DNA from 2 places in the Pantoea sp. PGP6 genome. Region 2 is predicted to be linked to the other one. Evidence: predicted binding sites of a transcription regulator. Region 2 holds the regulator's gene; the other holds the start of a gene.
What was found. The regulator Fur, encoded in region 2, represses iron uptake genes when iron is present. The targets are predictions, from matches to a motif close to ATAATAATGAGAACNACTATCAA.
Positions count from the first base shown of each region.

Region 1: a site for Fur is predicted at 2,545-2,567, ahead of ACLIBF_RS18745 (isochorismate synthase). Genes of this name have one in related genera too.

Region 1 is NZ_JBQBMA010000001.1:3,863,282-3,879,113, forward strand. It holds gene fepD (Fe(3+)-siderophore ABC transporter permease) at 1-67, opposite strand, end outside; gene entS (enterobactin transporter EntS) at 213-1,463, shown strand; gene fepB (Fe2+-enterobactin ABC transporter substrate-binding protein) at 1,458-2,417, opposite strand; gene ACLIBF_RS18745 (isochorismate synthase) at 2,595-3,773, shown strand; gene ACLIBF_RS18750 ((2,3-dihydroxybenzoyl)adenylate synthase) at 3,784-5,400, shown strand; gene ACLIBF_RS18755 (isochorismatase family protein) at 5,420-6,274, shown strand; gene dhbA (2,3-dihydro-2,3-dihydroxybenzoate dehydrogenase) at 6,271-7,029, shown strand; gene ACLIBF_RS18765 (hotdog fold thioesterase) at 7,032-7,451, shown strand; gene cgtA (Obg family GTPase CgtA) at 7,530-8,702, opposite strand; gene rpmA (50S ribosomal protein L27) at 8,945-9,202, opposite strand; gene rplU (50S ribosomal protein L21) at 9,218-9,529, opposite strand; gene ispB (octaprenyl diphosphate synthase) at 9,786-10,757, shown strand; gene ACLIBF_RS18790 (helix-turn-helix domain-containing protein) at 11,000-11,293, shown strand; gene murA (UDP-N-acetylglucosamine 1-carboxyvinyltransferase) at 11,363-12,625, opposite strand; gene ibaG (BolA family iron metabolism protein IbaG) at 12,693-12,950, opposite strand; gene mlaB (lipid asymmetry maintenance protein MlaB) at 13,064-13,369, opposite strand; gene mlaC (phospholipid-binding protein MlaC) at 13,369-14,007, opposite strand; gene mlaD (outer membrane lipid asymmetry maintenance protein MlaD) at 14,024-14,569, opposite strand; gene mlaE (lipid asymmetry maintenance ABC transporter permease subunit MlaE) at 14,574-15,356, opposite strand; gene mlaF (phospholipid ABC transporter ATP-binding protein MlaF) at 15,361-15,832, opposite strand, start outside.
Region 2 is NZ_JBQBMA010000001.1:3,147,949-3,163,780, forward strand. It holds gene pgm (phosphoglucomutase (alpha-D-glucose-1,6-bisphosphate-dependent)) at 1-485, opposite strand, end outside; gene seqA (replication initiation negative regulator SeqA) at 511-1,059, opposite strand; gene ybfF (esterase) at 1,310-2,074, shown strand; gene ybfE (LexA regulated protein) at 2,240-2,515, shown strand; gene fldA (flavodoxin FldA) at 2,648-3,178, shown strand; gene fur (ferric iron uptake transcriptional regulator) at 3,531-3,974, shown strand; gene ACLIBF_RS15335 (hypothetical protein) at 4,045-4,440, opposite strand; gene glnS (glutamine--tRNA ligase) at 4,674-6,341, opposite strand; gene nagE (N-acetylglucosamine-specific PTS transporter subunit IIBC) at 6,494-8,518, opposite strand; gene nagB (glucosamine-6-phosphate deaminase) at 8,851-9,651, shown strand; gene nagA (N-acetylglucosamine-6-phosphate deacetylase) at 9,714-10,862, shown strand; gene nagC (DNA-binding transcriptional regulator NagC) at 10,870-12,090, shown strand; gene ACLIBF_RS15365 (HAD-IIA family hydrolase) at 12,131-12,883, shown strand; gene asnB (asparagine synthase B) at 13,192-14,859, shown strand; tRNA gene ACLIBF_RS15375 (tRNA-Met) at 15,079-15,155, shown strand; tRNA gene ACLIBF_RS15380 (tRNA-Leu) at 15,165-15,249, shown strand; tRNA gene ACLIBF_RS15385 (tRNA-Gln) at 15,272-15,346, shown strand; tRNA gene ACLIBF_RS15390 (tRNA-Gln) at 15,381-15,455, shown strand; tRNA gene ACLIBF_RS15395 (tRNA-Met) at 15,478-15,554, shown strand; tRNA gene ACLIBF_RS15400 (tRNA-Gln) at 15,561-15,635, shown strand; tRNA gene ACLIBF_RS15405 (tRNA-Gln) at 15,665-15,739, shown strand.

The DNA.
Region 1 (15,832 bases), 720 kb from region 2:
TCAGACTGAGCGCGAGGAGCAGCAACAGCAGCATCCCTGAACCTGCTATTACATGGAATTGACGCATAACGTTTAAACCTTCACGAATTCAATGGCATCGCGGTGGATACCTTTATGATAATGATACTTGTTATCGTTCTTACGCGTTTTTTGTATGTTACCATGACTCGTAAACTCAATGATGAGGAAAATGGGTGCAAAAAGGCGACGTTATGAACAAACCCTCCCACTTTATCGATCTCAGCCTGCTGAAAACCCATCCCGCCTTCCGCGCCGTGTTTATCGCCCGATTTATCTCAATCGTCGCGCTTGGCATGCTGGCGGTCGCGGTACCGGTACAGATTCAACAGCTGACACAATCCCCGCTGCTGGTCGGACTGGCGGTCACGCTGGCCGGTGCCGGCATGTTTATCGGCCTGCTGACCGGCGGCGTACTGGCCGATCGCTACGAACGCCGACGCCTGATTTTGTTTGCCCGTTCCACCTGCGGCCTCGGTTTTGTCGCGTTGTGCATCAATGCCCTGCTGCCCGCGCCCTCGGTGATCGCGGTGTTTGTGCTGGGCCTGTGGGATGGCTTTTTTGGCGCGATTGGCGTCACCGCGCTACTGGCCGCCACCCCGGCGCTGGTGGGGCGCGAAAATATCATGAAAGCGGGCGCTATCACCATGCTGACGGTCCGCTTTGGTGCGATCCTGTCGCCGGCGATTGCCGGACTGGTGATCGCCCATGCTGGCGTGGTCTGGAACTACGGTCTGGCGGCGATCGGCACCTTACTGACGGTGCTCACCCTGCTGCGACTGCCAACGCTTGCCCCGCCACCACAACCGCGTGAACATCCGCTGACCGCGTTATCCGCCGGGATCGGGTTTCTGTTCGCCAGCCCGATCGTCGGCATGGCCGCGCTGGTTGGCGCGCTGGTGACCTTAGCCAGTGCGGTGCGGGTACTCTACCCGGCGCTGGCTCCGCACTGGCAGGTCGGGCTGGAGCAACTGGGGCTGATGTATGCCGCCGTGCCACTCGGGGCGGCGGTCGGTGCCTTAACCAGCGGCCGGCTGGCACAGTCGTCGCAGCCGGGTCGATTGATCCTGGCCAGCGCCATTGCCGCCTTTGTGGCGCTGGGCCTGTTCAGCCTGATGCCGTGGTTCAGCCTGAGTCTGGTCTGCCTCTCCGCGTTTGGTTATTTCAGTGCTATCAACAGCCTGGTGCAATATGCCCTGATCCAGACGCTAACGCCGGATGCGCTGCTTGGGCGGATCAACAGCCTGTGGACGGCGCAGAATGTTACCGGTGATGCGCTTGGCGCGGCGATGATCGGGGCGATGGGGTCACTATTGCTGCCGCAGCAGGCGGCAGGCCTGCTGGGTCTGGCCGCCACCGTGCTGGGCGTTGTGATGTGGCTGCTGATGGCGCGTTTGCGCCGTTATCAACCGCCTGCACATGGGCAGGCGGAAACAGCATCATGATTTAGCGAACAGCGCCTCCAGCCGGTTCAGCAGATTGGTGGCGCTGTAGTAATCCAGACGGAAGGTATCCAGCCCCAGCGCATAGACCGCTTTGCTACGCACCGCGGGCGTCTGGGCCAGGAAAGGATTCTTCATCACCTGCTCTGCTGTTTGCGGCTCGGCGGCAAACAGCAGATACGAGTGGCCATTCAGCCCGGCGGCCAGATTTTCCCCTGACAACTGAATAATGTCTTTACGCTGCCCCATGCTGTGACCATGCTGCATGTCGGCAGGTGGCGTAGCCAGGGTGAACCCCAGCTGCTGCAGCAATTTGCCCTGCGCGGATGCCTCAGTCCACAGATTAACTGCGCGACCGTCGCCGTTCCAGACCATGGCGGAGACCGGCTGCGGCGGCAGCGTCAGCGCTGAGCGGAGCGCTTTTTCACGTGCATCGAATGCGCTTACCCGGGCAGCGGCTTGTGCTTCATGGCCGGTTGCTTCACCCAGCAGCGTTACCAGCTGCTGCCAGCTTTTATCGTCGTAGTTGATCACCAGCACCGGCGCGATGGCGGACAGCTGATCGACCAGTTTGATCGCTGAGTCATTGCCGGTGGCACTGACCACAATCAGGTCCGGCGCTTCCGCCGCAATCGCTTCGGCACTCGGCTCGCCAATATAAAGGCGTTTTACGCCGCGCTGTTTTGCCACCTCACCCCACTGACGGAAGAAACCCTGCCCATCGGCCAGCCGGCTGTTGGGTGCCGTTGCGCCGCTGGCGATCACCGGCGCATCTATCGCCAGAAGCGAACCGGTCAGGGTGACGCTGGTCGAGACAATGCGGGTCGGCGCCTGGGATAACGTCACACTGCCTTTTGCGCCCGCCACCGTGCGCGGCCAGCCGTTCTGTGCCGTCGCCGCGAAACTGATACAGAAGAAAAACAGCGCTATCGCCGCCTTTACACCACGTTTAGTCATAAATTTCAGTCCACTTTTATACTGGCTATTTGCCCTGCTGTTTGTGCTGATTTAGCAGGAAAACGCAGCCGAAACACCGCGTATTTATTGACACTTCCGGCTAATCAACGTAGGTTACTGGGCCACAATACAAATGATAATCATTATTAATTATCTTATCATTTATAGGTGAAAATTATGGTGGAATCGTTGACGTTTGAACATCCCTTGTTGCAGGATTTCTCCGCGTTGTGCCGCGGCTTCCTGTTTACTTCTCCCTGGAAAAGCCTGACCACGCAGGGCTGCTTCACCACGCTGACCACCCCGGTAACTGCGGGTGATGTGCTGACAGGGGATTTTCAGCAACAATTGCAGCACCATTTCGCCTCAGCCAGAAAACAGGGTATTACCCACCCTATTCTGGTCGGCGCGATCCCGTTTGACGTCAATCAGCCATCGGCGCTGTTTATCCCCGAATCGTATCAGACCTTTAACCGCGCCGATCTGCATGCGGTCACCTCACCGCCCGACTCTGCCTTGCCGCAGGTGCGTCGCCGTACGGCGGTGCCGGATCATGACATTTTCACCGATATGGTGGCGCAGGCGGTAGCCGCAACGCAGCGTGGCGATCTGGATAAAGTGGTGCTGTCGCGACTGATGGATATCACCGCTGAACAGCCGGTGGATACCGCGGCGCTGATGCAGCGCATCGTGGCGCAGAACCCTAACAGCTATCACTTTCATCTGCCGCTGCCGGAAGGGGGTTCGCTGGTCGGGGCCAGCCCGGAATTAATGATCCGCAAACAGGGTCGGGATTTCAGCTCCTGTCCGCTGGCCGGATCGGCCCGCCGTGATGCCGATCCGATCCGTGACCAGGCCGCAGGCCAGAGCCTGATGCGCTCGGACAAAGATCGCCATGAACATAAGCTGGTGACCGATGCGATGCGCCACACGCTGCAACCGCGCAGCCGGACGCTGTCGGTGCCGGAGGTGCCGTCGCTGATCACCACCGCAACCTTATGGCATCTCGCCACTCTGATTGAGGGTGAAGTGCTCGACCCACGCGAAAATGCACTGTCGCTGGCCTGCCTGCTGCATCCGACGCCGGCACTGAGCGGCTTCCCGCATCAGCGCGCCCAGCAGCTGATACAGCAACTCGAACCGTTTGAGCGTCAGCTGTTTGGCGGCATCGTCGGCTGGTGCGATGACCAGGGCAATGGCGAATGGGTTGTGACGATTCGCTGCGGCACGGTCAATGGGCCACGCGTGCGGCTGTTTGCTGGCGCGGGTATCGTTGCTGACTCACAACCAGAATCAGAATGGCGTGAAACTGGCGTCAAACTTGACACCATGCTTCGCGCTTTTGGACTGCAATAAAGGAACCTGTATGACCATTTCCTACAGCCGCTGGCCTGACGATCTGGCCGCGCGTTACCGCGAAAAAGGCTACTGGCTGGATTTGCCGATGACCGATATCCTCGAACGCCACCAACAGAGCGACAGCGTGGCGGTGATTGATGGCGATCGGCAGTTCAGCTATCGTCAGCTGGCCCGCTTAAGTGACAACCTGGCGGCGGCGTTGCAGCGTCGTGGCCTCAAACCGGGTGATACCGCGCTGGTGCAGCTCGGCAACGTGGCCGAATTTTACCTGACGCTGTTTGCGCTGTTTAAAATTGGCGTCGCGCCGGTTAATGCGCTGTTCAGCCATCAGCGTACTGAGCTGACGGCTTACGCCAGCCAGATTGCGCCCCGCCTGCTGATTGCCGATCGCAGCCATACGCTGTTTGCCGATGACAGTTTTATCAGCCAGCTGTGCCGCGATCATGACTCGCTGCAGCAGGTGATCCTGCGCGGTGACGGTCAGGCTGAAAACAGCCTTGAGGCGCTGCTGGCGGAAACGGCGGGCGATTTCGTTGCTACGCCGACCGCCGGTGATGAAGTGGCCTTTTTCCAGCTTTCAGGCGGCAGCACCGGCACGCCGAAACTGATCCCGCGCACCCATAACGATTACTATTACAGCATCCGCGAAAGTGACGTTATCTGTGGAGTGACTGCCGACACCCGTTATCTGATCGCCCTGCCCGCTGCGCATAATTTTCCGATGAGCTCACCGGGCGCACTGGGGGTCTTCTACGCGGGCGGACAGGTTATTCTGGCGGCCGATCCCAGCGCTACGCTCTGCTTCCCGCTGATTGAAAAGCATCAGGTAACCGATACCGGTCTGGTCCCGCCAGCCGTCAGTCTGTGGCTGCAGGCGATTCAGGAATGGGGCAGCAATGCCGCACTGGCTTCGCTGCAACGCATTCAGGTCGGTGGCGCGAAGCTGGGCGAAACCCTGGCGGCGCGCATTCAGTCAGAGATAGGCTGCAAACTGCAGCAGGTGTTCGGCATGGCTGAAGGTCTGGTGAACTACACCCGGCTCGATGATGATGAAACCACCATTCTGACCACGCAGGGCCGTCCGATCTCGCCGGATGATGAAGTGTGGGTGGCCGATGAACAGGGCAATCCGCTGCCGACCGGCACCATTGGCCGTCTGATGACGCGCGGACCTTATACCTTCCGCGGCTACTACAACAGCCCGGAACATAATGCCGCCAGCTTCGATTCACAGGGCTTTTACTGCTCTGGCGATCTGATTGAGATCACCCCGCAGGGCAACATCATTGTTCAGGGGCGTGAGAAAGATCAGATCAACCGCGGGGGCGAAAAGATCGCGGCGGAAGAGATCGAGAACCTGCTGCAACGCCATCCTGATGTGATCCACGCAGCACTGGTGTCGATGAACGATGAGCTGATGGGTGAGAAGAGCTGCGCCTTTATCGTGGCCCGTCAGCCGGTGAAACCGGTGGCGCTACGTCGTCACCTGCGTGAACTCGGGGTAGCGGAATTCAAACTCCCCGACCGTATTACCTGCGTAGATGCCCTGCCGCTGACCCATGTCGGCAAGGTGGATAAAAAACGTCTGCGCCAACAACTTGCCGATCAACAAGCGCAAGCCTGATCTGTCCGGAGATTTTTCTATGGCTATTCCAAAACTGACCTCTTATCCGCTGCCAGCCGCCACTGAGTTGCCGACCAACAAGGTAAAATGGGCGCTGGAGTCGGGCCGTGCGGCACTGCTGATCCACGATATGCAGCGTTATTTCCTCAACTTCTGGGGCGAGAATAGCCCGCTGGTGGAGCAGGTAGTCGACAACATTGCCCGCCTGCGCCGCTACTGCAAAGCGCAGGGGATTCCGGTGTTCTATACCGCGCAGCCGAATGCGCAGAGCGATGAAGATCGTGCGTTGCTCAACGACATGTGGGGCCCGGGCCTGAATAAGCATCCCGATCAGCAGAAGATCGTGGACGCGCTGGCACCGGATGCCGACGATCATGTGCTGACCAAATGGCGCTACAGCGCCTTCCATCGCTCGCCGCTTGAGTCGATCCTGCAGGAGATGGGCCGCGATCAGCTGATCATCACCGGCGTCTATGCCCATATCGGTTGCCTGACCACCGCCACCGACGCGTTTATGCGCAACATCCAGCCGTTTATGGTGGCGGATGCACTGGCGGATTTCAGCCGCGACGAGCATATGATGGCGCTGACCTACACCGCTGGCCGCAGTGGCAAAGTAGTAATGACCGCCGACCTGATGCCGCTGCCGCTGAGCAAAGACGATCTGCGTGCGCTGATTCTGCCGCTGCTGGAAGATGACGACGTGCCGGAAGATGATGAAAACCTGATCGATTACGGTCTGGATTCGGTGCGGGTGATGGCGCTGGCGGCGCGCTGGCGTCAGGTGCACGGCGACATCGACTTTGTCAGCCTGGCCAAAAATCCGAGCATTGATGGCTGGTGGGCATTGCTGTCACGGGAGCCTGCGCAATGAGCCATTCGTTCGACTTCAGCGGAAAAATTGTCTGGATAACCGGTGCCGGCCAGGGAATTGGCTATCATACCGCGCTGGCGTTTCATCAGGCAGGTGCGCAGGTTGAAGCTTTCGATCAGCGTTTTCACGGCCACGACTATCCGTTTCCCTGCCATACGCTGGACGTGTCCGATCCTGACCAGGTGAAGACGCTCTGTCAGCGACTGCTGGCGACGCAGCCGCGTATTGATGTGCTGGTGAACGCGGCCGGTATTCTGCGGATTGGCGCGACCGATGAGCTGTCGTTTACCGACTGGCAGGCCTGCCTTAACGTCAATGCCGGTGGCGCGTTCAACCTGTTTCAGCAAACCCTGCCGGTGTTCCGGCAGCAGCGGGCGGGCGCAATTGTCACTATCGCCTCCAACTCAGCGCACGCGCCGCGTATTGGCATGTCCGCCTATGGCGCCTCAAAAGCCGCCCTGCGCAGCCTCTGTTTGACGGTGGGTCTGGAGATGGCACCGTATGGCGTTCGCTGCAATATCGTCTCGCCCGGTTCAACCGATACCGATATGCAGCGCAGCCTGTGGCATACGCCGACCGGTGAGCAGGAGATGATCGCGGGCTTCCCGGATCAGTTCAAACTCGGTATCCCGCTAGGAAAGATCGCACAGCCGCAGGAAATTGCCGCTAACGTGCTGTTCCTCGCCTCCGATCTTGCCAGCCACGTCACCTTACAGGATATCGTGGTGGATGGCGGCGCAACCCTGGGAGCCTGATCATGTCAACGATCTGGAAACGATCTATCGATCTTGATGCCCTGAATGCGTTGGGGGAGAACTCGCTGGTGGCACATCTGGGGATCATTTTTACCGTAATCGGCGAGGATTATCTGGAAGCGACCATGCCGGTCGATGCCCGAACGCATCAGCCTTTTGGCCTGCTGCACGGTGGCGCATCTGTGGTACTGGCGGAGTCGATGGGATCGATTGCGGGCTATCTGGCCGTTGAGGAAGGCAGCAGCGTGGTGGGCGTGGAAGTGAATGCCAGCCATCATCGTGCGGTATCAAGCGGGTTGGTACGCGGCATTTGTCGTCCGCTGCATCTGGGCAAGCGCAGCCAGAGCTGGCAGATTGAGATTCGTAACGGTCGCGATCAGCTGTGTTGCAGTGCCCGGCTGGGCGTGGCGGTAATGAGCTAACGCCGGTGTGATGCTCCCCTTTCAGGGCGAAAAGGGAGCATCGCGCATCAGCCGTGATTCGGTGATGCGCGCAGAGCGTTAGCGCTGATAGATAATTTCGACGCCTTCGTCGTCTTCATCATCCCAGTCTTCATCCCACTCTTCATCTTCCACTTCAACCGCGTTTTCAATGGCTTCTTTGTGGTAATCATCCCACATGAACTCCACTTTCTCCGGCTGTTTCTCTTCGAGCTCGGCTTCTTTCGGGTTGGCGTTGATGAAGCTCATCACGTCCCAGCAGAGTTCGTTGACACCGGTACGGCTGGCTGCCGAGATCAGGTAATACTTCCCTTCCCAGCCCAGCGCGTCAGCGATCGCTTTGGCGCGTGACTGCGCTTCTTCTTCGCTCAGCAGGTCAATTTTATTGAACACCAGCCAGCGCGGCTTGTTGAACAGCTTATCGCTGTATTTTTCCAGCTCGCCGAGAATGATGCGCGCGTTTTCAATCGGATCGCTTTCATCGATAGGATCGATGTCGATCAGGTGCAACAGCACGCGGCAACGCTCAAGGTGTTTCAGGAAGCGAATACCCAGACCCGCGCCTTCGGCTGCGCCTTCGATCAGGCCAGGAATATCGGCCACCACAAAGCTCTGTTCGCTGTCCATACGGACCACGCCAAGGCTCGGGACCAGAGTGGTAAACGGATAGTCCGCCACTTTCGGTTTGGCTGCCGAGACGGCACGGATAAAGGTCGATTTACCGGCATTCGGCAAGCCCAGCATCCCGACGTCGGCCAGCAGCATCAGCTCCAGCTGCAGATCGCGTTTTTCACCGGGCGTACCCATGGTTTTCTGACGCGGACTGCGGTTAACCGACGATTTGAAGCGGGTATTGCCCAGGCCATGCCAGCCGCCTTTGCCGACCATCAGTTTCTGGCCGTGGCGCGTCATGTCGCCTAAGGTCTCACCGGTACCCTGGTCGATGACCCGGGTGCCGACCGGCACTTTCACCACGATATCTTTGCCACGTTTGCCGGTACAGTCACGGCTCTGGCCGTTCTGCCCACGCTCGGCGCGGAAAGACTTTTCGAAACGATAATCGATCAGGGTGTTAAGGTTTTCGTCAGCGATCAGGTAAACGTCACCGCCGTCACCACCATCACCCCCGTCCGGGCCGCCTTTCGGGATATATTTTTCGCGGCGGAAGCTGACGCAACCATTACCGCCATCGCCGGCGACGACCAAAATTGTCGCTTCATCAACAAACTTCATTTTCTATCTCCGTCACACAATCGTCTGCAGCACTCTGCAAACGGGTCCGCCAGGGTCTTCTGCGCTGACCAGCGGCGGATAAATCAGGATTGGCTTTCGCCAGTGCGTACATAAAGTGTACAGCAATCTTTTGTGATGCGTTGCCTTTACGGCAACCGAGCGCAGAATGTAAAAAGCCCCGCAGCAGTTGCGGGGCCTTTAATTCGTGCGTTCAGACGTTAAACGTCTGCGTCACGACAACCTTACTCAGCAACGATGCTGATGTATTTACGGTTGTTCGGACCTTTGATTTCGAATTTTACTTTGCCGTCTGCGGTAGCAAACAGGGTGTGGTCACGACCACAACCTACGTTGTTACCGGCGTGGAATTTGGTGCCACGCTGACGAACGATGATGCTACCCGCCAGAACGGATTCACCACCAAAACGTTTTACACCCAGACGTTTTGCGTTGGAGTCACGACCATTTCGAGTCGAACCACCAGCCTTTTTATGTGCCATTTGTCAGATCTCCTCTTAGGCAGTGATGCCAGTGATTTTCACATCAGTGAACCACTGACGGTGGCCTTGCTGCTTACGGTAGTGTTTACGACGACGAAACTTAACGATCTTAATTTTCTCGCCACGACCATGAGCAACAACTTCCGCCTTGATCATACCGCCTGAAACCAGTGGCGCGCCGATTTTCACGTCTTCGCCATTGGCAATCATCAGAACCTGGTCAAACTCAATGGTTTCACCGGTTGCGATGTCCAGCTTTTCCAGGCGAACGGTCTGACCTTCGCTTACTCGGTGTTGTTTACCACCACTTTGGAAAACCGCGTACATATAAAACTCCGCTTCTGCGCTTGCCTTTTAGTTCATCAGGCGGCGCGCTAAATATTCACAATAGGGCGCGAATTCTACGCAAAACTCCAGGAGAAGACAAGAGCACTTTGCACTCTCTTGCAGAAAAAAAACACAGGCCGAACGCAAACGTTCCTCAACCAGAAAATTCAAGTACAATCAGTAACAGATTACCTGAACGCTGGCTGGGTAAAAGCACTTACCATGGCAGAGAAACGAGTCATAGCTGAAAAGACGAATGAACTTAGAACAGATTAATGAATTAACCGCACAGGATATGGCTGCCGTTAACCAGACCATCCTCGACCAGCTGAATTCAGATGTCTCGCTCATCAACCAGTTGGGCTATTACATCATCAGTGGTGGGGGCAAGCGTATCCGCCCCATGATCGCCGTGCTATCCGCACGCGCCATGGGTTACAAGGGCGATCTGCACGTTACCAATGCGGCGCTGATCGAATTTATCCATACCGCCACGCTGTTGCATGACGATGTGGTGGATGAATCCGATATGCGTCGTGGCAAAGCCACCGCCAATGCGGCGTTCGGCAATGCGGCGAGCGTGCTGGTCGGTGATTTTATTTACACCCGCGCCTTCCAGATGATGACCAGCATGGGCTCATTGCGCATTCTGGCGCTGATGTCGGAAGCGGTGAACGTGATTGCTGAAGGCGAAGTGCTGCAGCTGATGAACGTGAACGATCCTGACATCACGGAAGAGAGCTACATGCGCGTGATTTACAGCAAGACTGCGCGCCTGTTCGAAGCCGCATCGCAGGCGTCCGCGATTCTGGCTGAAGCCACACCGGAAGAGGAAAAAGCGCTGCAGGATTATGGACGCTATCTGGGTACCGCTTTCCAGTTAATTGACGATTTACTGGATTACAGTGCCGACGGTGAAACGCTGGGTAAAAATACCGGCGACGATCTGAGCGAAGGGAAACCGACGCTGCCGTTACTGCATGCGATGCAGCACGGATCGCCGGATCAGGCGAAAATGATCAGAGAAGCGATTGAGCAAGGCAATGGCCGGCATCTGCTGGAGCCGGTGCTGGAAGCGATGAATCAGTGCGGCTCGCTGGAATGGACGCGCAAGCGTGCGGAACAGGAAGCGGATAAGGCCATTGAAGCATTGAAAATCCTGCCGGAAACGCCGTGGCGCAGCGCACTGGAGTCGCTGGCGCACATGTCCGTTCAACGCGACTTCTAATCCCTGACGGAGCCAGCCCTGGCTCCGTTTTTGTTTATCTGCTCCCACTTCTTTCACGCTTCTTTCTCTGGTTGCACCTCTTTTGCGCGGGTTCACGCAGATCTGGCTTAAGATCCAAATTTTACTGGAAACATATGGAATCTATTTGCTATAAATCCCACTAACTTTCCAGATAACATTGCAAAAAGGAAAGCCGTCGCCCGTGTGGGTGACGCAATAACACGGAAAAGGAGAACAGGTTTATGCAGAAAAGGATTGAAGACTGGCATCCCGCCGACATTATCGCCGCCTTACACAAGCGCGGCACGACTCTGGCCGCTCTGTCACGCTCGGCAGGCCTGAGTTCATCTACCCTGGCCAATGCGCTGTCGCGACCGTGGCCCAAGGGTGAGTGGCTGATTGCCGAGGCGATTGCTATCCATCCCGCGGAGATCTGGCCCAGCCGCTACTACGATGCCGATACGCATTGCCTGCTGGATCGTAAGAAACGGATCCGATCGCTGCCCGATCAACCTACCGATCACAGCGATCTTTAGTTCTTACCCGGCGAAAAAAAACCAGCTCCGGATGCCGGAGCTGGCTCATGGTCTTGCCGCGAAGCGGGATTACTCGTCGCCGCTCACGCGCTCAATGTTTGCACCCATCGCTTTCAGTTTATCTTCGATGTGTTCATAGCCACGATCGATATGATAGATACGATCGACCAGCGTGGTGCCTTCCGCGATGCAACCCGCCAATACCAGGCTGGCAGACGCACGTAAATCGGTGGCCATTACCTGCGCGCCAGACAGCGTTTCAACGCCGTGGCAAATCGCGGTATTGCTCTCAATTTCCGCGTGCGCACCCATACGAATTAATTCCGGGATGTGCATGAAGCGGTTTTCAAAGATGGTTTCGGTGATCAGGCCGGTGCCTTCCGCGACCAGGTTAAGCAGCGTGAACTGCGCCTGCATATCGGTTGGGAAACCCGGATGCGGTGCGGTGCGGACGTTAACCGCTTTTGGCCGCTTGCCGTGCATATCCAGACTGATCCAGTCTTCACCGGTTTCGATATCCGCACCCGCGTCACGCAGTTTCGCCAGTACGGCATCCAGCGTATCGGGCTGCGTTTTATGACACACCACTTTGCCACCTGAAATGGCGGCCGCTACCAGGAAGGTGCCGGTTTCAATACGGTCCGGCAGTACGCGGTAAACTCCGCCACCCAGACGTTCAACGCCTTCGATGGTGATTTTATCGGTGCCTGCGCCGCTGATTTTTGCGCCAAGGGTATTCAGGAAGTTGGCGGTATCGACAATTTCTGGCTCACGGGCGGCATTCTCAATCACCGTCGTGCCGGTCGCCAGCGTCGCGGCGCTCATGATAGTGACGGTCGCACCGACGCTGATTTTGTCCATCACGATCAGCGCGCCTTTCAGACGGCCGTTGACTGACGCTTTAACGTAGCCCTCTTCCAGTTTGATCTCGGCACCCAGCTGCTCAAGGCCGGTAATATGCAGGTCGACCGGACGCGCGCCAATCGCGCAGCCACCCGGCAGGGAAACCTGTCCCTGACCAAAACGCGCCACCAGCGGACCCAGCGCCCAGATCGAGGCGCGCATGGTTTTCACCAGATCGTAAGGGGCACAGAATACGTCCACCGCGCTGGCATCGACATGCACAGAACCGTTGCGCTCCACCTTCGCACCCAGCTGGCTCAGCAGTTTCATGGTGGTATCGATATCGCGCAGCTTCGGCACATTCTGGATCTCGACCGGCTCTTCAGCCAGCAGGGCAGCAAACAGAATAGGCAGCGCGGCGTTCTTCGCCCCGGAAATGGTTACTTCACCACTTAAGCGGGTGGGGCCTTGCACACGAAATTTGTCCATTAACACGGCTCTCAATTAACTAGCTAAAGGTCGGACTCGCGCACGGCGAGTTCACCAGGCTGACGGATCAGAAACCGTTGAGTTTACGGTCACGCGCCCATTCAGCGGGAGTATAGGTTTTGATGGAGACAGCATGAATGCGGTTATCCGCGATGAACTCCATCAGCGGCGCGTAAACAGCCTGCTGCTTCTTAACGCGGCTCAGCTCACCAAACAGTTCGCCGACGGCGATAACCTGAAAGTGGCTGCCATCATTGCTCATCACATGCACTTCATCTAAAGGCAATGCTGCCATCAGCACGGCCTGAATTTCACTGTTTTCCATTGCGCTTAACTTCACCTGATAATAATAAGGGAGACATCTTAGAGGAAAGCGGCTGACTCTTAAATACGCAAAAGCCCCTGTGTAAAACAGGGGCTTAGCGTAACGACCGGAAATCAGGCGCTTTTATCCGCAGAAACAATAATCTGTTGCAGATTGTAAAGGGTAATCAGCGACTGCAGTTTGTCGCTGATGCCGGCGAACCGGGGAGTAATGCCCTGGGTCCGGGCGATTTCACGCAGATGCACCAGCAGCGCCAGCCCGGAGGAATCGACCCGCTCCAGCGCGGCGACATCAATAATATCAACATCTTTGATCAGCGTGTCGCGCTGCTGCCACAGGCTGAGCAGCGTATCGCGGTCCAGCTCGCCTTTCAGTAATAGCGTGCTGGCTTCACGCTGCCAGCTTAACGATTCGCGCATTATTGCTGTTTATCCAGCGTAATCGGCTGCGCCGCGGATGATTTCAGCTGCGCGGTCAGGCCATCAATGCCTTTGGTACGTAACAGATCGCTCCACTCATTTTGCTTGGTGGTGATCATGCTGACACCTTCGGCGATCATGTCATACGCCTGCCAGTTGCCGGTCTGACTGTTCTTGCGCCACTGGAAGTCGAGGCGAACCGGAGGACGGCCATTCGGGTCGATAATCGAAACGCGGATTGCGACAATTTTAGCGTCGCCTAACGGCTGTTCAGGCTGAATCTGGTAGGTCTGACCGTGATACAACGCTAAGGCCTGGCCGTAAGCCTGTGCCAGATAATCACCAAAGGCGCTGAAGTAGGCTTCACGCTGTGCAGGAGTAGAGTCGCGGTAGTAGCGGCCCAGCACCAGTGCGCCGGCATATTTAATCTGCACATACGGCAGCAGTTCCTGACGTACGATGTCGCGCAGGTAGTTCGGGTCCTGCTTGATTTTCGGCTGCTCATTCTTAAGACGGGTAAAGGTCTTCTGCGCCGCTTCGTTCATCAGTTTGTAGGGATTGCTCTGGTCGGCTGCCGCATTGGCCGTCAGCGGCACCGCCACCACCAGCATGGCAATCATCAGTAAACGTTTAAACATAGTATACCCTCTTGTTTTAAGGTTGAGCCGGTACCGCAGGTGCGGCATTCTCGCTGCCCTGCGCATCCTTACTGTCATTATTTTGTTTGTTGTCGCCGCTCTTGTAGAGGAACTGACCAATCAGGTCTTCCAGTACCATCGCCGACTTGGTATCACGTAACGTGTCGCCATCTTTCAGCATCGACGAACCCAGTTCAGGATCGTCAAAGCCTAAGTTAAGCGCCAGAAATTGTTCCCCCAGCAATCCTTGTGTCCGGATCGCCAGCGAACTGGTGTCTGAAATTTTATTAGCGTACTGATCGCTGATGTCCATGGTGACACGCGGCAGCAGCGTTTTCGGTTCCAGTTCAATATCGGTTACCCGGCCAATCACCACGCCGCCAATTTTTACCGGCGAACTGGCTTTCAGGCCGCCAATATTGTCAAAGGTCGCGTAGAGCTTCCACGTCGGCTCGGTGCCCATCGACTTTAAATCGGCGACGCGCAACGCAAGAAACAGCGCAGCCAGTAACGCCATGATCATGAAAATGCCAACCCAGATTTCGCTTTTTTTGCTTTGCATTGCATCAATTCCCAAACATCAGTGCTGTCAGCACAAAATCCAATCCGAGCACCGCCAGTGACGCGTGCACCACGGTGCGCGTCGTCGCGCGACTGATCCCTTCAGAGGTTGGAATCGCATCATAGCCGTTAAACAGCGCTATCCACGTTACGGTGATAGCAAACACCGCGCTTTTAATCAGGCAGTTAACGACATCGGTACGAAAATCAACGGCATTCTGCATCGCCGACCAGAAGAAACCAGGATCAATCCCTTTCCAGCTCACGCCGACCAGCGCCCCACCGGCGATACCCACCGCGGTGAAAATCAGCGTCAGCAGCGGCATGCTGATAAAACCGGCCCAGAAACGCGGCGACACCACCCGTCGTAACGGGTCAACCGCCATCATCTCCATACTGGAGAGCTGTTCGGTGGCTTTCATCAGGCCGATTTCGGCGGTCAGCGCGGACCCGGCCCGTCCGGCGAACAGCAGCGCGGTCACCACCGGTCCCAGTTCACGCAGCAATGACAGCGCCACCAGCATACCGAGACTGGTTTCTGCGCCGTAAGTGGTTAAGACCAGGTAACCCTGAAGGCCAAGCACCATGCCGATAAACAGACCGGAAACCACGATGATCAGCAGCGACAGCACGCCGACGCTATACAGTTGCTTAATCAGTAGCGGCGTGTGTCTGCGGAACGCTGGTTTGCCCACCAGCGCATGAAACAGCATTAATCCTGCGCGGCCAAAACTGGCGCACGTTTCAATTCCCTGACGTCCAAATGTCGCCAGCGCCTTCAACACCATCAGTTTAGTTACTCCCTGAGCCGGTTAAATCAGCGAGATAGTCGCCGGCAGGAAAACGGAATGGAACCGGACCATCCGCTTCTCCATCAATAAACTGGCGGACACGCGGATCGTTGTTTTCTCGCAGTTCCGGCGTGGTGCCGTGTGCGATAATTTTCTGTCCGGCCACGATATAGGCGTAGTCCGCAATACTTAATACTTCCGGTACGTCGTGCGACACCACAATACAGGTCAGTCCCAGCGCGTGGTTAAGTTCATCAATCAGCTTAACCAGCACGCCCATGGTAATCGGGTCCTGTCCGACAAAGGGTTCGTCGAACATAATCAGTTCAGGTTCTAAGGCAATGGCACGCGCCAGCGCAACGCGCCGCGCCATTCCGCCCGACAGCTCAGCCGGTTTCAGCTGGGCGGCGCCACGCAGACCGACCGCTTCCAGCTTCATTAATACCGTACTGTGCAGTAACGGAGCCGGCAGG
Region 2 (15,832 bases):
CCATTAGGTGGATTGTACTTGATGCCGCCATCTTCCGGTGGGTTGTGTGAAGGCGTGATCACAATGCCGTCGGCCAGTGCGCCACCGGCTTTGTTGTGCTCAAGAATGGCGTTAGAGATGGCAGGGGTCGGCGTATAGCCATTATCCTGCTGCACAATCACATCCACGCCGTTCGCCGCCAGCACTTCCAGCACCGACAGGATCGCCGGCTCGGACAGCGCGTGGGTATCTTTACCCACGTAGCACGGACCGGTGATGCCGTTCTTTTTACGCTCTTCTGCAATCGCCTGCGCAATCGCCAGAATGTGCATCTCGTTGAAGCTTTGACGCCCTGCGCTACCGCGATGGCCAGAGGTGCCAAACTTCACCGCATGTTCCGGGTTCGCCACGTCGGGCTGCAGGACATAATACTGTGAGGTTAATTGTGCAACGTTAATCAAATCGCTCTGCTGGGCGGGTTGCCCGGCACGGGGGTGATTGGCCATTGGCGCTTCTCCCTGACGCTTCAGTTTAAATGGTGCCGCAAACTTTCTCTGTCAGTTCCTGCGGGAACTGCATTGAGAGCATGATGTGTTCGATCATGCTGCATTTGCGACCGGTATTGGTATTGGTGATCACCCAGTACGGTGTGCCGGGTACGTGCTTCGGCTTAGTATGGGTGCCATTTTGCAACAGCGTATGCTCATCACCCGCAAAATAGACGCGGGTACGGCCCTGCAGTGATGCAGTTGCCTCAGCAAAGGCTGCGGTATCAAGACGATAGAGCGTTGACAAGATTAGCATAAAGCGATTAACCGCCCGCTTCTGCTCCGCATATTCATCAGAAAGCATCAGTTCACGCATCGCGCGTACCCGATCCTGCGGACGTGAGCCAGCCACGGCAGGCTGAGTCTCTTTCGCCGCACCGGACGCTGCATTTTGTGCCGGCGCAGCAGGTGCTGTCTGACCGGCCGTGAACTTCAGCATACGACGCAGAATGTCGGATGCGCTTTCACCAATGTGTTGCGTGTGGCTGGCAATATAACGGTAGAGCTCTTCGTCAACTTCGATCGTTTTCATCTTATTCCGTACGGTTCTTTCTCATGACAGAACCACTTGTTTCCTGAAAAGCCCTAAGCAAAGTTTGGCGATTCGAAGGGTGAGCGGGTTCTAACATGAGGATTATAAAGTTAAATTCAGGCGGGTTGTTAGCAATCAAACGGTTTACGGGCAAAAGTCAGAATATGTCCTAATGCCGCCGGAACCGGCGCGCCTGAAAAGGTGAATCCATGATAACCTAAGCTTAGGTCTCAAACTTAAGAACTTTGCCATGATTTTGAACGCCCGTCTGCAAACTGAACAATCCCCGACTGATTCCCTGCCCATCCTGCTGATCCACGGCCTGTTCGGAACGCTGGATAACCTTGGCGTGCTGGCTCGCGGGTTAAAAGATGCCGCGCCGGTACTGCAGGTTGATGTCCGCAACCATGGATTATCACCGCGATCCGATCAGATGAACTACGCTGTGATGGCACAGGATATGTTAGAGACGCTGGATGCGCACGGCATCGATCGGGTGGCGGTAATCGGTCATTCGATGGGCGGCAAAATTGCCATGACCATGAGTGCGCTGGCGGCAGATCGTATCGAACGTCTGGTGATGATCGATATCGCACCGGTGGATTATCAGACCCGCCGCCACGACACCATTTTCGCGGCGATCCGCGCGGTAACGGAAGCGGGCGTGACTTCCCGCAGTGAAGCTGCGCAGGTGATGCGTGGCCTGCTTGATGAAGAGGGTGTGATTCAGTTCCTGCTGAAATCTTTCCAGCAGGGTGAATGGCGCTTCAACGTGCCGGTATTGTGGGACAACTACACCACCATTTCTGGCTGGCAGCCGGTTCCCGCCTGGCCGCATCCGGCGCTGTTTATTCGCGGCGGTGACTCCAGCTACCTGGATAATCAGTACCGCGAGGCGTTGATTACGCAGTTCCCGGCGGCTCATGCGCATGTGATCAGCGGCGCGGGACACTGGGTGCACGCCGAAAAACCTGATGCCGTATTACGCAGCGTCCGTCGCTTTTTTGCGCTTTAAAAGCAAATACCTGGCGGCAAATGTTTAGGATTGGCGTCCGGAGTTAGCGTGGAGTATGATGGCGCGCTAAAATTTTGCCGCCGGTCATTTTGCCGCGGTAACGGCCAATAATTTATAATCTGCGCGGCGAGCGTCTGGCGCCCGCACATTCAGTTTCACTAAGCCATGGCAAAAGAACACACTGACCGCACGACGCTCGATCTGTTTGCTGATGAGCGCCGCCCAGGTCGACCCAAAACCAGTCCGCTTTCGCGTGATGAACAGCTGCGCATCAATAAGCGCAATCAACTGAAACGTGACAAAGGGCGCGGGCTTCGTCGTGTCGAACTGAAAATGAACAGTGAAGCCGTCGAAGCGCTCAATACGCTGGCAGAACAGCGCAATCTCAGCCGTAGCGAATTGATTGAACAAATGCTGCTGGCGCAACTCAAACTGGATTAATGCGGGCAAAACGCACGCAGAGGCAAATGTCGAGGCTTTAACCGTTCCGCGGGTTTGTCTCGTCTGCTATTATTCGCTGAAATGTGCTGCGGCACACATCTCATCATCAGGATTTAAGAGGTTATTTTACTCATGGCACTCGTAGGCATCTTCTTTGGCAGCGATACCGGCAACACCGAAAACATTGCAAAAATGATCCAGAAACAGCTGGGTAAAGACGTTGCAGAAGTCCACGACATCGCGAAAAGCACTAAAGAAGATCTGGAAGCGTTTGACATCCTGCTGCTGGGTATTCCGACCTGGTATTACGGTGAAGCGCAGTGCGACTGGGATGACTTTTTCCCGACGCTGGAAGAGATCGATTTTAACGGCAAGCTGGTTGCCCTGTTCGGCTGCGGCGATCAGGAAGATTATGCCGAGTATTTCTGTGATGCGATGGGCACCATCCGCGACATCATTGAGCCGCACGGCGCAGTGATCGTAGGCCACTGGCCGACCGAAGGTTATCACTTCGAAGCGTCAAAAGGCCTGGCTGACGATACCCACTTCCTCGGCCTGGCGATTGACGAAGATCGTCAGCCAGAGCTGACCAATGCGCGCGTCGAGAAATGGGTTAAGCAGATTTTTGATGAACTGCAGCTTAAAGAGATCCTCGAAGCCTGAGGGTAGCCGACTCAATGTGAGCGCCAGCTCACATTGAGGCAACGGAAATTCCTATAGAAATAATAGCCACATTTTTTTAACTTTCTTCGTTTAATCTGTAGAATACCCGCATCGATCTTCCGCTTATTTTCTCTGGCAGCAGATAGGACTAAGCGAAATGTTAACAGACTCCTGCAGAAATCCTCCCCGGCTCGGTGACGTATCCCATACAGCCCCGGGTGATTTAGGCACTCCCCTCGGTTTTCATTTCACTGCATCAGTTCTATAATGAGACGCAAATGAGAATGGGTATAGATCGACATTCAAGGCCAAGCGCCACAAAAGTGAATATAAGTAACAGGACAAAATCCGCATGACTGACAACAATACCGCATTAAAGAAGGCTGGCCTGAAAGTCACGCTGCCCAGACTGAAAATTCTGGAAGTGCTTCAGGAACCTGAGTGCCATCACGTCAGCGCGGAAGATTTGTACAAACGCCTGATCGACATCGGCGAAGAGATTGGCCTGGCCACCGTTTACCGCGTGCTGAACCAGTTCGATGATGCCGGTATCGTGACCCGTCACAATTTTGAAGGCGGCAAGTCGGTGTTTGAGCTGACCCAGCAGCATCACCACGATCACCTGATCTGCCTGGACTGCGGTAAAGTGATTGAGTTCAGCGACGAGTCGATTGAAACCCGTCAGCGCGAAATCGCCACCCGCCACGGCATCAAGCTGACCAACCACAGTCTCTATCTGTATGGTCACTGTGCACTGGGCGACTGCCGTGAAGATGAGACGCTGCACGATCAGTAAGTCTGACGCAGGCTGAAATAAAAAAACCGGTGAATTCACCGGTTTTTTTTGTTCTTTTTTCGCTGTCGGCTCAGGCAACCAGCGTTTCCTGCAGATAACGCCAGCGCGGAATCGAGGTACTGTAATCCAGAATCGCCAGTGCGATGCGGCTCTGATTATTGCCGTTCAGCATCTGCATCTCCCGGTACTGTACGGTGACCTCTTTCTCCTGATGGGAAATGACCACGTGCTCGCAGGTTGCGATACGCATCCCTTCCCGCTGGCCCTGTAGCTGACGGAAAAGATCTTCCACTTCATTCAGGTTCAGCTGAGTTCCGCGCGGGGTAACCATGCGAAAATCGGGATGAAAATAGGACATCATCAGCTCGAAACTGTCATCAGAGCCGGCAGGTTGATTGAAAATACGTTCAATAAGTTGATGTAAAACGACGACACTGTGTTTGGCTTCCTGGGCGAGAACGGTCATTTTTTTTCCTTATATCACTCGCTGAGCTATGTCTGTGAGGGCATAGCCTACCTGAAAGCGGATAATTCACATCTGGTAATTGATTAATTTTTTTAAACTCAGATTTCTCTCACAACTTCGTAACAATCGCTGAAAAAGGCTTGTAGAATAAACCTCGGTGATGGCAAAAATCAGGACAATAAAAAAGGGCGATAAGTCGCCCTTTTGTCATTTTATCAGGTCAGCACCAACGATTATTCGCCAGCTTTAGTCCAAGTATCGCGTAAGCCAACGGTGCGGTTAAACACCAGCTGTGACGGCTTCGAATAGACGCTGTCCGCGCAGAAGTAACCTTCACGCTCAAACTGGTACGGCGTGGTGGCTTCCACATCGCGCAGGCCTGGCTCAACAAAGCCCTGTTTGATGGTCAGCGAGTCTGGATTGATCACCGACAGAAAATCGTCGGCTGCACCCGGATTTGGCACGCTGAACAGGCGATCATACAGGCGGAACTCGGCTGGCTGCGCGTGTTCTGCCGACACCCAATGGATCACGCCTTTGACCTTGCGGCCATCAGCAGGATCTTTACTCAGGGTATCAACATCGCTGGTGCAGTAGATGCAGGTGATGTTGCCGTCTTCATCTTTTGCCACCCGCTCAGCACGGATCACGTAGGCGTTGCGCAGGCGAACTTCTTTGCCCAGCACCAGACGCTTATACTGCTTGTTGGCCTCTTCACGGAAATCCGCCCGGTCGATCCAGATCTCACGGCTGAAAGGCACTTCACGCGTGCCCATCTCCGGTTTAGACGGATGGTTAGGCATGGTGATGCTTTCGTGATGGCCAGCCGGCAGATTTTCGATCACGACTTTCAGTGGATCGAGCACCGCCATAGCACGTGGCGCATTCTCATTAAGATCGTCACGGATGCACGATTCCAGCGACGCCATTTCCACAATATTGTCCTGCTTGGTGACGCCAATACGGCGGCAGAACTCGCGGATTGACGCGGCAGTGTAACCGCGACGGCGTAAGCCAGAAACGGTCAGCATGCGCGGATCATCCCAGCCCTCAACGTGCTTCTCTGTCACCAGCTGCGTCAGTTTGCGTTTTGACATCACCGCATACTCAAGATTCAGGCGCGAGAACTCATACTGACGCGGGTGCACCGGAATGGTGATGTTATCCAGCACCCAGTCATACAGACGACGGTTGTCCTGGAACTCCAGCGTACAGAGTGAATGGGTAATTCCTTCCAGCGCATCGGAGATGCAGTGGGTAAAGTCATACATCGGATAGATGCACCACTTGTTACCGGTCTGGTGGTGTTCAGCGAATTTAATTCGATAGAGCACCGGATCGCGCATCACGATAAAGTTAGAAGCCATATCGATTTTGGCGCGCAGGCAGGCAGTGCCTTCGGCAAACTCACCGCTACGCATTTTCTCGAACAGCGCCAGGTTCTCTTCCACGCTGCGATCGCGATACGGGCTGTTTTTACCCGGCGCAGTCAGGGTGCCACGGTACTCGCGGATCGCTTCCGGACTCAGCTCATCGACATAAGCCAGCCCTTTATTGATCAGTTCGATGGCATAGTTGTAGAGCTGATCAAAATAGTTTGATGAGTAACAAACCTCACCGCTCCACTCAAAGCCCAGCCATTTGACGTCACGCTTGATGGATTCAACGAACTCCATATCCTCTTTGACCGGATTGGTATCGTCGAAACGCAGATTGCATTGCCCCTGGTAATCCTGGGCGATGCCAAAATTCAGACAGATCGATTTCGCATGACCAATGTGCAGATAGCCATTGGGCTCCGGCGGAAAACGGGTATGCACGCTGCTGTGCTTACCGCTCGCCAAATCTTCGTCGATGATCTGACGAATAAAGTTAGTTGGGCGGGCTTCAGCCTCACTCATCTCAAAAATCCTCAATACGAATAGCGGGTGATATGTACCACGAAGTAACGGAGTATGATCCACAAAGCGCCAGAGGGAAACAACCGTTTGTTCAGCCTTTAAAACAAAAAAGGCAGGAATCGCTTCCTGCCTTGTGGCTTCTGTTGCGGGGATTAGCCTTTCACTTGGTACAGCGGGGTTTCACCCGCCACGACCTTACCGCTGGCCAGTAACGTCAGGCCGGCAAAATCATCGCTGTTGCTGACCACCACCGGACTGACCATCGAGCGGGCATTGGCGTTCAGGAAATCCAGGTCCATCTCCAGTACCGGCTGACCGGCCGCCACGCTGGCGCCCTCTTCCACCAGACGGGTAAAGCCTTTACCCTCCAGCGCCACGGTGTCCAGCCCCATGTGCACCACAATCTCAACCCCGTTGTCGGTTTCCAGACAGAAAGCGTGATTGGTATTGAAGATTTTCACCAGCGTACCGGCAATCGGTGCAACCACCCATTTGTCGCTCGGCTTGATCGCCAGACCGTCACCCACCGCTTTGCTGGCAAAGGCTTCGTCCGGTACCGCGTCCAGCGCAACGACGTCACCACTCACCGGTGCCAGCAGCGTGGCGATAACCCGTGATTCACTGTTCAGTACCGCCTGCGGCTTAACGGCTTCCGGTGCAGCTGCATTGCTGCTGGTGGCGGCTACCGGCCCTTTGGTCAGCACTTTTTTCATCGCCGACGCAATGCCTTCTGCCTGAGTACCGACAATAATCTGTACGCTCTGCTTGTTGAGGCGAATCACTCCGGACGCGCCGAGACGTTTAGCCACGCCCTCATTGACCTGCGCTGAATCATTAACGTTAAGACGCAGACGGGTAATACAGGCATCAATGCTGGTTAAGTTGTCTGAGCCACCCACCGCGCCAATATAGCGACGCGCCAGCGTTTCAGTTGCACTTTCACCGTTATCGGTTTTATCGACGTTGACGTCATAACCATCACTCTCATCACCAGCGACTGCCAGCTCACGGCCCGGCGTCATCAGGTTGAATTTTTTGATGGTGAAACGGAACACCACGTAGTAGATGACGAAGAACACCAGCCCCTGCGGGATCAGCATGTACCAGTGCGTCGCCAGCGGGTTACGGGTCGACAGCACCATATCCACCAGCCCGGCGCTGAAGCCGAAGCCGGCAATCCAGTGCATGCTGGCCGCGATGAAGACGGAAATACCGGTCAGCACGGCGTGGATCAGATACAGCACCGGTGCCACGAACATGAAGGAGAACTCCAGCGGCTCAGTGATGCCGGTGAAGAAGGCTGCCACCGCTGCCGCCAGCATGATACCGCCAACTTTGGCGCGGTTTTCCGGCCGTGCGCACTGGTAAATTGCCAGCGCCGCACCCGGCAGACCGAACATCATGATGGGGAAGAAGCCCGCCTGATAGCGACCGGTGATGCCGACAGTTGCCGATCCATCAGCCAGTGACTGTGCGCCGCCGAGGAATTTAGGAATATCGTTAATCCCGGCCACATCAAACCAGAACACGGAGTTCAGCGCGTGATGTAAACCTACCGGAATCAGCAGACGGTTAAAGAAGGCGTAGATACCGGCGCCGACTGAACCCAGTTTCTGGATATGCTCGCCAAAACTGACCAGACCGTTGAATACCACCGGCCAGATATACATCAGGATAAAGGCGACTAAGATCATCAGGAACGACACCAGAATCGGTACCAGTCGGCGTCCGCTGAAGAATGAGAGCGCTTTAGGCAGCTCGACGTGGCTGAAGCGGTTATAGACTTCCGCCGATAAAATACCGACCAGGATACCAACAAACTGGTTTTCAATTTTGCCAAAGGCAGCAGGTACCTGCTCCAGCGGTATTTTCTGAATCATCGCCACCGCAGCTGGCGAACAGAGTGTAGTCACTACCAGGAACCCGACGAAGCCGGTCAGCGCTGCTGCGCCATCTTTATCTTTGGACATCCCGTAAGCGATACCGATAGCGAACAGCACTGACATGTGTTCGATGATGGCGGCACCGGATTTGATAAACAGCGCTGCCAGCGCATTGCCTGCGCCCCAGCTGACTGGATCAATCCAGTAACCGACCCCCATTAATATCGCTGCCGCTGGCAGGGTTGCTACCGGCACCATCAGTGCACGGCCAACGCGTTGTAAGTAACCTAACATTTACCCTTTCCCCCTATGAGCCTGGCTTGTCGCTCTGCGCCGCTTAATATTGTTATGTCGGCTGCAAAGACCTTATGACACTTCATATCACGCAGCGAAGTGTAATGATAAATTAATTCGCCTCGCAAATTAAAACCACCATAACTGTGACTTTTATCACCAAAAAACATCGATTACTGCGGCAACATCTGGCTATACCCGCAAACTTATTTTATGATCCGAAATATTAAGGCGCACTCAGGCCGTGGCGGGATGACAGAATCCGTTTAGGCTGATGAGTAACGCATTGGATTCGCGCGCCCCCTTTTCTATTTTCCTAATTGAGGTGAAACATGAGACTGATTCCTTTAGCTACACCAACCCAGGTCGGCAAATGGGCAGCACGCCATATTGTGAACCGGATTAATGCCTTTAACCCAACGGCAGACAAACCCTTTGTGCTGGGCTTACCCACCGGCGGTACGCCGCTTGAAGCTTACAAGCACCTGATTGAGATGCATAAAGCGGGCCAGGTTAGCTTCAGGCATGTTATCACTTTCAATATGGATGAATATGTTGGCCTGCCAAAAGAGCACCCGGAAAGCTACCACAGTTTCATGTATCGCAACTTCTTTGATCACGTTGATATTCAACCAGAAAACATCAATCTTCTGAATGGTAATGCGCCGGATATTGACGCAGAATGTCGCCAGTATGAAGAGAGAATCCGCGCGCTGGGCAAAATTCACCTGTTTATGGGTGGCGTTGGCAACGATGGTCACATCGCCTTTAACGAACCGGCCTCTTCGCTGGCTTCACGTACCCGGATTAAAACCCTGACGCATGACACCCGCGTGGCAAACTCTCGCTTCTTTAACGGCGATGTCGATCAGGTACCAAAATATGCGCTGACGGTGGGTGTCGGCACCCTGCTGGACGCGGAAGAAGTGATGATTCTGGTTACCGGCCACGTTAAAGCTCAGGCGCTACAGGCGGCGGTCGAAGGCAACGTTAATCACATGTGGACCATCAGTTGTCTGCAGCTGCACCCGAAATCGGTGGTGGTGTGTGACGAGCCAGCCACCATGGAACTGAAAGTGAAAACCGTGAAATATTTCCGCGAGATGGAAGCGGAAAATATGAAAGGCGTGTAACTAAAAATTTGTCGTACCTGCTGTTGCCCCGGGCAGCGGCAGGTCAGGACGGGAGAGAAGAGATGTTCGCATTAGTTAATGGCCGGATTTATAGCGGCCACCAGATTCTGGACAATCACGCGGTGGTGATTGCCAACGGGCGCATTGACCGCGTGATCCCACGTGAGTCGCTGCCTGCAGACGTGGAGCAGCGTGATGTATCAGGTGCCATCATTGCGCCCGGCTTTATCGATCTGCAGCTTAATGGCTGTGGCGGCGTTCAGTTTAATGACGACATCGACGCGCTCAGCGTAGAGACGCTGGAAATCATGCAGCGCGCCAACGAAAAGTCAGGCTGCACCAGCTTTTTACCGACGCTGATCACCAGCAGTGACGAATTAATGCAGCGGGCGATCGAAACCATGCGCGCTTACCTGCAAAAACATCAGCATCAGGCGCTCGGGCTGCATCTGGAAGGTCCGTGGCTGAGCAAAGCGAAGAAAGGCACCCATAATCCGGCGCTGATCCGCCTGCCCGACGCCGCCCTGGTGCAATACCTGTGTGAAAATGCGGATGTGATCACAAAAGTGACGCTGGCCCCGGAAAATGCCGGCAGCGACGTGATTCGTCAGCTGACTGAAGCGGGTATCATCGTCTCCGCCGGGCATTCCAACGCCACTTACGAAGAAGCCAAAGCGGGCTTTTCTGCGGGCATCAGCTTCGCCACACACCTGTATAACGCCATGCCGACCTTTGCCGGTCGTGAACCCGGTCTTATCGGTGCGCTGTTTGATTCGCCTGATGTATACTGCGGCATTATTGCGGATGGTTTACATGTCCATTACGCTAACGTTCGCAATGCGAAGCGCATTAAAGGCGACAAGCTGATCCTGGTAACGGATGCCACAGCACCGGCTGGCGCGGCGATTAGCGAGTTTATTTTTGCTGGTAAAACAATCTATTATCGTGACGGGCTGTGCGTTGATGAAAACGGAACGCTGAGCGGTTCTGCCCTCACCATGATTGAAGCAGTACAGAACAGTGTGGAACATGTTGGCATTGCACTGGATGAAGCGTTGCGCATGGCGTCACTTTACCCGGCACGGGCGATGGGCGTGGAAAAGCAGTTAGGCTCGATCGAAGCAGGAAAAATCGCGAACCTGACTGTGTTTACGCGCGACTTTAAAATCATTAAGACGTTTGTCAACGGAGACGACGTCCTGAGCGAGTAAGCACTGAATGACCACTGGCGGCCAGTCACAAATAGGAAATGTCGATCTTGTTAAGCAACTCAATAGTGCGGCCGTTTACCGGCTGATTGATCAACAGGGGCCGATATCGCGCATTCAGATTGCCGAACTCAGCCAGCTTGCGCCCGCCAGCGTCACCAAAATTACCCGTCAATTGATAGAGCGCGGATTGATCAAAGAGGTGGACCAGCAAGCCTCCACCGGCGGTCGCCGCGCCATCTCCATCATCACTGAAACCCGCAACTTCCATACCATCGGCGTCCGACTCGGACGCAACGACGCGACCCTGACGCTGTTTGATCTGAGCGGAAAATCGCTGGCGCAAGAGGATTATGCGCTGCCGGAACGCACTCAGGAGACGTTGCAGCACGCGTTGTTCAACGCCATCAGCGCCTTCATTGAGCAGCACCAGCGCAAGATACGCGAGCTGATCGCGATTTCGGTGATCCTGCCAGGGCTGGTTGACCCGATTAACGGGGTGATCCGCTATATGCCGCACATCGCCGTCAGTCACTGGCCGCTGGTCGCCAGCCTGAAAGAACGCTTTAGTGTTACCAGTTTTGTCGGTCACGACATCCGCAGCCTGGCGCTGGCTGAGCACTACTTTGGGGCAAGCCGCGACTGTGCCGACTCCATTCTGGTGCGCTTACATCGCGGCACCGGGGCCGGTATCATCGCCAACGGGCATATTTTTCTCGGCAGCAACGGTAACGTCGGTGAGATTGGCCACATTCAGGTCGATCCGCTGGGCGAACGCTGCCACTGCGGTAACTTTGGCTGCCTCGAAACCATCGCCGCCAACGGCGCGATTGAAAGTCGGGTACGTCATCTGCTGAATCAGGGCTATCCCAGCGTGCTGACGCTGGAGGCGTGCCAGATGCCGCAAATCTGTAAAGCGGCTAATCAGGGTGATGCGCTGGCCTGCGAAGTGATCGAATATGTCGGCCGCTACCTCGGTAAAGCTATCGCGATTGCCATCAACCTGTTTAATCCGCAAAAAGTGGTGCTGGCCGGTGAAATCACCGACGCAGAGAAAGTGCTACTGCCCGCGATTGAAGGCTGCATTAACACTCAGGCGCTCGCCGCCTTCCGCAAAAATCTGCCGGTGGTACGTTCGACCTTAGATCATCGTTCGGCAATCGGCGCCTTTGCGCTGGCAAAACGTGCCATGCTTAACGGCATTCTGCTGCAACATCTTCTCGAAGAATAAGCTCAGCCTGCCACTCTGGCGGGCCACATCGGATCTGACTATGACCATTAAAAGCGTAATTTGTGATATTGATGGCGTGCTGATGCACGACAACACGGCGGTTCCCGGCGCACAGGAGTTTTTGCAGCGCATTCTGGCGAAAGAGATGCCGCTGGTGGTGCTGACTAACTACCCTTCGCAAACCGCGCAGGATCTGGCCAACCGTTTCGCCTCGGCGGGCGTAGAAGTGCCGGACTCGGTGTTCTACACCTCGGCGATGGCCACGGCAGACTTTCTTCGCCGTCAGGAAGGCAAAAAAGCCTATGTGATAGGTGAAGGTGCGCTGATCCACGAACTCTACAAAGCCGGCTTTACCATCACCGATATCAACCCTGATTTTGTCATCGTCGGGGAAACGCGCTCGTTTAACTGGGACATGATGCATAAGGCGGCTTTTTTTGTCGCCAATGGCGCGCGGTTCATCGCCACCAACCCCGATACCCATGCGCGCGGCTTTGTTCCGGCCTGTGGCGCGCTGTGTGCCGGTATCGAGAAGATTTCCGGTCGCCGCCCGTTCTACGTCGGCAAACCGAGTCCCTACATTATGCGTGCAGCCCTGAACAAGATGCAGGCGCATTCGGAAGAGACAGTGATAGTCGGTGACAATCTGCGCACCGATATTCTGGCCGGTTTTCAGGCCGGGCTGGAAACGGTGCTGGTGCTATCGGGCGTATCAACCTTAAGCGATATTGATGCCATGCCGTTCCGGCCGGACTGGATCTACCCTTCAGTCGCGGATATTGACCTGTTCTGATGCCTTTTTCTTATGACGCATCGGGCTAAAGCGTGATGCGTCCCCTCTTTTCGACCGATTACCCGCCCTCTCTTTCGGCTAAAATTCAGCCAGAAAATGCATTTCATTATCGATTCAACAATAAAAACGTTGTTAAATTGTCGTTTATTCAATTTTATCGCCATGACAACAATCTTTTTATCAGTAAATCGCGATTCCTCTTGCATTGAATGCACCAAATAGCGCATTTTCTTATACATCACGCAGCGTCAGGCTGCCGGACAAACGCAAAAGATAACATCGCCGTAAGGTGAGCTCAGGAGTCAGTTATGTGTTCAATTTTTGGTGTGCTGGATCTGAAAACCGATCCTGTTGAGCTGCGCAAAAAAGCGCTGGAATGTTCACGCTTAATGCGTCATCGCGGCCCGGACTGGTCTGGTGTCTATGCTGATGACCATGCAATCCTGGCGCATGAACGTCTCTCAATCGTTGACGTCAACAACGGCGCACAGCCGCTGTACAACGCCGACCACACTCATGTTCTGGCGGTTAACGGCGAAATCTATAACCATCAGGCACTGCGCGCAGAATTGAGCGATCGCTATCAGTTCCAGACCGGATCTGACTGTGAAGTCATCCTGGCGCTGTATCAGGAAAAAGGGGTCGATTTCCTCGACGATCTGGAAGGCATGTTCGCTTTTATCCTGTATGACAGTGTAAAAAACACTTACCTGATCGGCCGCGATCACATCGGTATCATCCCGCTCTATATGGGTAACGATGAGCATGGCAACCTGTATGTCGCGTCAGAGATGAAAGCGCTGGTGCCGGTCTGCCGTTCAATCAAAGAGTTCCCACCGGGCAGCTACCTCTCCAGCACCGATGGCGAAATCCGTCGTTACTGGCAGCGTGACTGGATGGAATACAAAAACGTAGAGCACAACACCACCGACGCTGCGGGCCTGAAGCATGCGCTGGAAGAGTCAGTAAAAAGCCATCTGATGTCAGATGTTCCTTACGGTGTGCTGCTGTCGGGCGGACTCGATTCGTCAATCATTTCTGCCGTCACCAAGCGCTTTGCCGCTAAGCGGGTCGAAGATCAGGATAAAAGTGATGCCTGGTGGCCGCAGCTGCACTCGTTCGCAGTGGGCCTGGAGGGATCGCCCGATCTGAAAGCGGCTAAATCCGTGGCGGAACATCTCGGCACCGTGCACCATGAAATTCATTTCACCGTGCAGGAAGGTCTGGATGCAATTCGCGATGTGATTTATCACATTGAAACCTACGACGTCACCACCATCCGCGCCTCCACGCCGATGTACCTGATGTCACGTAAGATTAAAGCGATGGGCATTAAGATGGTGCTGTCGGGTGAAGGCGCAGATGAAGTCTTCGGCGGCTACCTTTACTTCCATAAAGCGCCGAACGCCAAAGAGTTCCACGAAGAAAACGTGCGTAAACTGCAGGCGCTGCACATGTTCGACTGCGCCCGTGCCAACAAGGCGATGTCAGCCTGGGGCGTGGAAGCGCGTGTCCCCTTCCTGGATAAAAAATTCCTCGATGTGGCGATGCGTATCAACCCGGCCGACAAAATGTGTGGCAGCAACGGCAAAATGGAGAAGCACATCCTGCGTGAATGTTTCTCTTCATACCTGCCGGAAAGCGTGGCATGGCGGCAGAAAGAGCAGTTCTCAGACGGCGTTGGCTATAGCTGGATCGACTCCCTGAAAGAGGTTGCCGCGCAGCAGATCAGCGATCAGCAACTGGCCACTGCGCACTTCCGTTTCCCGTTCAACACGCCGGGTTCGAAAGAGGCTTATCTGTATCGTGAAATCTTTGAAGAGCTGTTCCCGTTACCGAGCGCGGCAGAGTGCGTGCCTGGCGGCCCATCAGTGGCCTGCTCGTCAGCCAAAGCGATTGAATGGGACGAAGCATTCAAAAACATGGACGATCCATCAGGTCGCGCCGTGGGTGTGCATCAGTCAGCCTATAAATAACCGCGTCTGAACTGATGAAAAATGGGCCGTTTATGGCCCATTTTTTTTATCATCTGCGTTGTATTCACTGAAAAATTGTTGAATAAACCGCCAGCCTGGTTATAAGCCGGTCAAACAGCGGTTATCAGCAAAAAAACGGCAAAAAACTTGTTGACGCTGTTAAGTCAACTCCGCATAATGCGCCCCGCAACGCCGATGAAGGTAACGCGAAAAAAAGATGGCTACGTAGCTCAGCTGGTTAGAGCACAGCACTCATAATGCTGGGGTCACAGGTTCGATTCCCGTCGTAGCCACCATCTTTTTTTGCGGGAGTGGCGAAATTGGTAGACGCACCAGATTTAGGTTCTGGCGCCGCAAGGTGTGCGAGTTCAAGTCTCGCCTCCCGCACCATTTCATTATTCGGCAGCATGGATGGGGTATCGCCAAGCGGTAAGGCACCGGTTTTTGATACCGGCATTCCCTGGTTCGAATCCAGGTACCCCAGCCAATTTCGATGAATCTCGTGGCTGCGAGTGGACGAATGGGATATCGCCAAGCGGTAAGGCACCGGTTTTTGATACCGGCATTCCCTGGTTCGAATCCAGGTATCCCAGCCATCATCGAAATGCAGTACAATTTGGCTACGTAGCTCAGCTGGTTAGAGCACAGCACTCATAATGCTGGGGTCACAGGTTCGATTCCCGTCGTAGCCACCATATTATTGGGGTGTCGCCAAGCGGTAAGGCACTGGTTTCTGATACCAGCATTCCGGGGTTCGAATCCCTGCACCCCAGCCACACAAAAGACAATTTGAATTAACACCTATTGGGGTGTCGCCAAGCGGTAAGGCACTGGTTTCTGATACCAGCATTCCGGGGTTCGAATCCCTGCACCCCAGCCAAATTGCACAACAAAGCCCGCTTTTGCGGGCTTTGTTGTTTTTGTGCTTCCCTGTCCAATGACGGTCGATTGTAGCGGCCCGCCTTATCACGAG